2 regions of the Priestia sp. MDV22-iso46 genome follow, and region 2 is predicted to be linked to the other one. Evidence: predicted binding sites of a transcription regulator. Region 2 holds the regulator's gene; the other holds the start of a gene.
What was found. Region 2 encodes LexA, which represses DNA repair genes until DNA is damaged. Its sites were predicted from a motif close to CGAACATATGTTCG; they were not measured.

Region 1: the regulator LexA is predicted to act here: its motif matches at 1,798-1,811, upstream of AC4NPH_RS30200 (Y-family DNA polymerase).

The regions. Positions count from the first base shown of each region.
Region 1 covers NZ_JBZVWT010000020.1:9,468-12,892, forward strand. Annotated here, with positions in the region: gene AC4NPH_RS30185 (sugar porter family MFS transporter) at 1-109, shown strand, start outside; gene AC4NPH_RS30190 (LacI family DNA-binding transcriptional regulator) at 301-1,296, shown strand; gene AC4NPH_RS30195 (hypothetical protein) at 1,460-1,702, opposite strand; gene AC4NPH_RS30200 (Y-family DNA polymerase) at 1,855-3,120, shown strand; gene AC4NPH_RS30205 (YolD-like family protein) at 3,134-3,376, shown strand.
Region 2 covers NZ_JBZVWT010000002.1:643,108-646,532, reverse strand. Annotated here, with positions in the region: gene tkt (transketolase) at 1-22, opposite strand, end outside; gene AC4NPH_RS15205 (DUF896 domain-containing protein) at 190-420, opposite strand; gene AC4NPH_RS15200 (YneB family resolvase-like protein) at 490-1,158, opposite strand; gene yneA (cell division suppressor protein YneA) at 1,212-1,541, opposite strand; gene lexA (transcriptional repressor LexA) at 1,688-2,305, shown strand; gene AC4NPH_RS15185 (magnesium transporter CorA family protein) at 2,518-3,425, shown strand, end outside.

The DNA.
Region 1 (3,425 bases), on a different contig from region 2:
ATTTGTGAATAGGTATTTACCAGAAACCAAAGGGAAATCACTTGAAGAACTAGAATACTATTTTCGCTCCTATGGTAATCAAGAATTACAGAGCAAACAAGCAAGATGATTTATTAAAAATCATTCTTTATTATGTACAAAAATTATATATGACGCATAGAAAATGGTAGGCAGCTTTGTTTTAGGCAAAGCTGTCTGTTTATTAAAGGGGATAATTTATATGCTATAATAAATAAAAATTAACCCATCGTAATACATACCTATTTATAAACTAAATACCTGAGTGAAAGGAGGAATTTTATGAAAATAACTATTCGCAGTGTGGCTCAAGAAGCAGGCGTTTCAATAGCAACAGTTTCAAAAGTCATCAATCATACAGGAAAAATTAGCGAAAAGACGAAAAAGAAAGTATTCATAGCAATGGAGAAACTTAATTATAAGCCTGATGCAGCTGCGGCTTCTTTAAGAGGGAAGCGAACAAAATTGATCGGCCTGCTTGTTCCAGATATATCTAATCCTTTTTATTCAGAAATTGCGAGAAGTATTGAAGACCGCAGTCATGAAATAGGATTAAACGTTATGATGTGCAATACAGATAATGATGTAAAAAAGGAAAAGACATACCTATCTTTGTTGACTAGTCAACGAGTAGATGGCGTAGTGGTAGCCTCAGCTTTTAGAAGTACGCATTTACTTGAAGAGATGATAAATAAGGGAGTACCTAGTGTCTTAATAGCTTCAGAAATACCTAGTTTGTCTATGAATACCGTAACAGTTGATGATTATAAAGGTGGATACTTAGCTACTTCATACTTATTATCTTTAGGACATAAGAAAATTGGGATTATTTCAGAAGATGTGCGAAGTAATACACCACGTTTAGCAGCATACAAAGATACAATTCAAGAAGCAAAACTTCCTATAAGAGATGAATACATAATAAAAACAGAAGCTACGATTCAAAAAGGATATGAGAGTGCTAAGCAGCTTCTTTCATTGGAGGACAAACCTACTGCTATCTTTGCTTGTAATGACTTATTAGCAGCTGGGGTCATACAGGCTGCAAAAGAAGCAAATTTAAATCTTCCTGAGGATTTATCAATTGTAGGGTTTGATAATACTGTGCTGTCTACTACCACTTCTCCAATGCTTACTACGGTTTCTCAACCTATAAAAGAGATGGGGGCAAAAGTAGTTGATTTGTTACTTCAAGAGATGGAGGAATCTAAACCTCACAAAGAACGCTTACTTCTATCCCCTGAACTAGTTATTAGGCAATCAACAGCTCGCCTTTAGTCAAAATACTTTTCTAATGAAAAATGACCCTTATATATACTAAAAAGACCTTATTGAAACATTAATTAAGGTCTTTTATCTTTATTACTTATTACAACTAAATTCAACAGTATATAAAAATCATCTTAAAAACCCTCTTTTGTCAAGAAAATCTGTATTTGATCTATATCTTCCTTTTAAATCTAAAACTCACTATATAAGCTATTACTATTGAGATAACAGCAGCAATACCAACCTTTATGTAAGAAAGCTCTAAGGCCCACGGGCCATATTTATGTGGATTCAAACGATACATAGACCACCACTGTCCATTCTCACCTTTGAAGAGTGAGATAACAATCCATAAAAGAACTAAGAATAAAAACCATGAAAAAAAGATAATATAGTTAGCCAATTTTTTATTCATTGGTCACTCCTCCGTCTTCCCAATTCATATACAGTATTTTTCTCTCTTATTATAGTAACAATAATCGGGAAAACTTTAGAGTTTTTGTTGAATAAAGAACGTTTGTTCGTATATAATAAAGAACAAACGTTCTTTACTGAGGAGTTATTCCAATGGATTATGGGCAGCTACCAAACAGAGTCATTATTTGCATAGACATGAAGAGTTTTTTCGCTTCGGTTTCTTCTGTCATACGGGGATTAAACCCGTTAAAAACTAAGCTTGCTGTTGTAGGAGATATCAAACGGTCGGGATCTGTTGTGTTAGCTGCCACACCTTTATTGAAGAAAGAAGGGATCAAAACAGGAAGCCGCCTCTTTGAAATTCCTAAAAGGAAAGATATTCATGTGGTTAATCCATCCATGGAGAGATACATCAAGGCTTCGAACTATATTTCTAGTTTGGTGTTACAGTATGTGGCTCCTGAGGATTTTCATGCGTATAGCATTGATGAGTTGTTCATTGATGCAACGGCTTCTTTACATTTATTCGCTCAAACACCAGAAGAGTTAGCTCATCGAATTATCAATGAGATTTATCGAAAGACCTTTCTTACAGCTACAGCAGGAATCGGTCCTAATCTTTTATTGGCTAAAGTCAGCTTAGATCATGAGGCTAAGAACAGCCCCACAGGGGTTGCTTACTGGCGATATGAGGATATTCCCTTTAAGTTGGGGGCAATTCATCCGATGAAGGATTTCTGGGGGATCTCGTCTGCTACAGAAAGACGTTTAAACCGTTTAGGCATCTATACCATAAAAGAACTAGCTCTTTCTTCGAAGGAGATGTTACAAAAAGAATTTGGTGTCCTGGGGGAAGAAATCCATCAACATGCGAATGGGATTGATTTTAGTCGTATTTCCGATGTGTACATCCCTAGTTCCCGTTCCTTTGGGAAAAGTCAGATTCTCTTTCGAGATTATACAAGCCGAAAAGAAGTGGAACTATTACTATTGGAGCTATTGGACAATGTTTGTTTTCGTTTACGCATGCATCAAGTGGTGGCTCAAACTATCCATTTATCCATTGGCTATAGCAAACAAACAGGTGGAGGCTTCTCAAGACAAAAGCAAATGGGGCGAGCTTCAAACTTAAGCCAAGATATTTTCCCTTATTGTTTAACCATTTTACATAATTTTGATAACGGAATGCCGATTCGCTCCATTGGGATTTCCTTATCCAACACAAGCATTCAAGAAGAGGAGCAAATGAGCTTATTTGAAGATATCGATCAGCGTGAAAGAGCCTACGCCCTTGCCAAAACAATTGACGAAATTCGGCTACGTTATGGCAAGAATAGCGTACTACGAGCTTCAAGCTACCTGGATCACTCAACAGCTCGTTATCGAAATGGCTTAATTGGAGGTCATAAAAAATAAGGAGGATGATAATATGAAAAAATGGCGCCCATTCGCCAGTATGCCAGAGCAATACATAGGATTACAGGAAGTCATAAACAAGCAACTAGAGGTAGCTCAACCTCTTTTAACAGAAGAGCAAACGGAACAGATTAATTTCACCTTAATTGAAGCCTTATATACAAATAAACAAGTTTATCTTACATACTACAAAAAGGGATTCATCCAATTTGTTGATTCCCTGGGGAATTACTTACCAGTTATAGATTTAGCATAAATAGTGAATTTCTTAGCATAGTTATATACGAAAAAATTGAATCTATTGA
Region 2 (3,425 bases):
GATCTTCAATACGTTGTGTCATACTCTTCATTCCTTTCAAAACTATGTACATATGTTATCATACTAATGATTTGCTTATTTGTACAATACTTGAACCAAAAAAATTTCCACTTTTACAGTTTTTGTGTGCCTTATTAAAAATATACAAAAAACTAGAGGGAACTCTCCCTCTAGTTTTACTAGAACGTCTCAGTGAAGACGCTTCTTTTTACTCTCTTTTAACTTCTTAGGCGTAACATCTTTACCTTCTTCGTCCACAACTTTAATCGTATGAAGGTGATTTGTCATAGATTGTCGGAAAACTTTTAAATATTCCTGACGTAGCTCTTGCTGTTCTTTCGCTTCAGATTCTGTCAGCCCTTCAGCCTTTGCCTTTTTTGAAAGAGCATTAATACGAGCAAGTTTATCTTTTGATAGCATATAAAACCTATCTCCTTATAATCAATAATTAAAATTACCGAACCGTTCCGGCAACATGTAGTCATCTTACTAAATCTCTTTCGTTTTATCAAGAGATTGAGCACTGTCTTGGTACTCTTGATAGCGACGATGTACCGTCGCTTTTGAAATATTATAACCAAAACCTTTTAGCGTAACTGAAATTTCAGCAAAGGTTAAGCCGTTATGACGAAGGCGGACAATTTCTTCAATCGGCGCTTCTTTTTTTTCTCTTCCCGAGTTAACTCCTTGATTTTTTAAATTTTGCTGCGGACGATAACCGTTTTCTACGGCTCTTTTCATTCCTCTTTTAATTTTAGCATTATGTAATTTCCGCTGATGCTCTTCCACTAAGCTAATAATATCTAACACCATTGAGTCAGATTCTGAAAGCTGAAGCTGGCCTTGATGACTAATCGTATAGATTGTAGCATTTTCTTTATGAAAAGCATGAAGCAGCGCAATTCGGGCGTTTCCTCTGCCTAATCGTGTTTCGTCTTGAATGAGCAGCACAGATATTTTCTCTTCTTTCATTGTATGAAGAACATCCAAAATACCCTCTCTGTCTACATCATATCCGCTTGCTTTTTCCATCACGACTTTTTTCACCTTTAGATGGTGAAGATCAGCAAGCTTTTTTAATTCTTCTTGCTGGCGCTGTAAAGATGTTTCTTGGGTTTTTTTATCCGTACTGACACGGCAATAAATAATGGCATCCACTTTTATCACGACCTTTTCGGCTTCTAACAATATTCAGGAACGGCCGTTACACACTACTGTTCAATTGCCACTTGATTATGTAACTCTTTTTTTAAAACAGGAATATATAATTTATCTCCAGGAGATAAAGACTGGGCAGTGTCTGAGTTTAAATCATTGACGTCTTCAACCCATTTGACAAATTCATTGGTGGTCAAATGATGGTGATTATGATACTTGTTGGACAAGTCCCAAAGCGTATCTCCTTTTGTAATAGTAACCGTTGAATATTTGTCTAAATCTACTTTATCCGCTCCTAAAACCAGCGTCAATACATATGTAAGTGCAGCGATAACTGCAAAAAAAATAGCGTAATGTTTCATAGAATGTAAGAATTGTTGCATATTATGATCCCCCTATCAGAATATATGTTCTTATTTTAGTGAGAACATTTGTTTCTGTCAATGGAATTCTTCGAACTTATGTTTGTATATTGACACATCACGTGGTATAATTCACCTAAAGAATAGCTAAAATCGAGGTGAAAAATATGAAGCTATCAAAACGTCAACAAGACATACTAGATTTTATTAAGCACGAAGTAAAATTAAAAGGTTATCCGCCTTCTGTTCGCGAGATTGGGGAAGCGGTAGGATTAGCCTCTAGCTCCACTGTACACGGGCATTTAGCTCGTTTAGAAAGCAAAGGGTTAATTCGCAGAGATCCAACAAAACCGAGAGCAATCGAAGTTCTTCAACTAGACGAAGTAAACATCCCTAAAAGCAATGTCATTAATGTTCCTGTTATTGGTAAAGTAACAGCGGGTCTTCCTATAACAGCCGTTGAAAATGTGGAAGAATATTTCCCTCTTCCAGATAAATTCGTTTCTCCAGATGATCATGTATTTATGCTTGAAATTATGGGAGAAAGTATGATTGAAGCAGGTATTCTAGATGGCGATATGGTAATCGTACGTCAGCAGCAAACAGCTAATAATGGAGATATTGTGGTCGCTATGACCGAAGACAACGAAGCAACGGTAAAACGCTTCTTTAAAGAAGAAAATTTCGTTCGTTTACAGCCTGAAAATTCAACGATGGCGCCTATTATTCTTCGCCACGTAACGATTTTAGGAAAAGTAACTGGTGTATATCGCACGATTCACTAATCAGACACTGTATGTAAAACCAACTAATCATGATGTTAGTTGGTTTTTTTACGTTTGTTTTCTAAAAAAAATTGGCATATTATAAATGATACGTTGAATCATCGCAGGCAGGTAGAACGGTTTTTATAAAGCTTGTTTTATCCTTTACTTTCTATCTGCATTTCCTCGACTCTTACAAGGAAATACAACCGACTATAAAAAGGATGTAGTTTATGACCAATACACCAAGGAAAACAGAACCATTTCAAACCATTGTACCTACCAAAGCAATGAACATGTTTCTTTTTCCTTTTTCCTTTGACCGAAAAAATAAAGAGCAGCTTGTTCATGCACTGGAAGCAAATTTGTTCGAGTTTTTTTCCATTCAAAACAAACATTTAGAAAAAGAATACTACGGAGAACAATATTACGTATCTCATGATAGCCTGGATCAATATTTTCTTCCTTACATTGAATGCATTCTATTCCCTGACTCGTGCGAAAAAGAAGGGTTGCTTAGATTTTCAAAAAAAATAGACCATACCATTACTTTACACACTTCCTCCACCACCGTGTCTAGCAACGTGCTGTCTGTGGATGTTTTTTTATGTCCTTTTGAAATTGGCGTCATGACCATTCGCACTGAGATGAGCCATAATCATTACACCTATGATGATATTTTAGAGTTCATGAATCATTTTCGTGTATTAGAACCGAAGCTTGCTGAAGAGCATGGATCCACCATTACCTATGAACATCATCGCTATAGCAAAGTGCAAGATTATATTTTTTCACAGCTCGCGCCATTTTTGAACGAACACATCAAGAAAGAAGCCACACGTGAACAGCACGTTGGGAGCCTTCCTTATTTTATCGATGAACGGATGTTTGTGTTAAGTTATGTAACGGTAAATCAAGAGCAAGAGATTAATTCCACAACTTTATTTCGTACTGGACAGCTAAATAGCTATACGCCTGGCGGGAAAGCGTTTATTTCTGCACACAATCATGAGTATATTAAAACGTATAATACTAAACATGTGTATTCCAGATGGGCTCCTGAAACCTATTACGTCATAACAGACCATGTGTTTTCGTGTATTTCTAAATCGACAGACTCTAAAACGGATCAGCTTTTGAT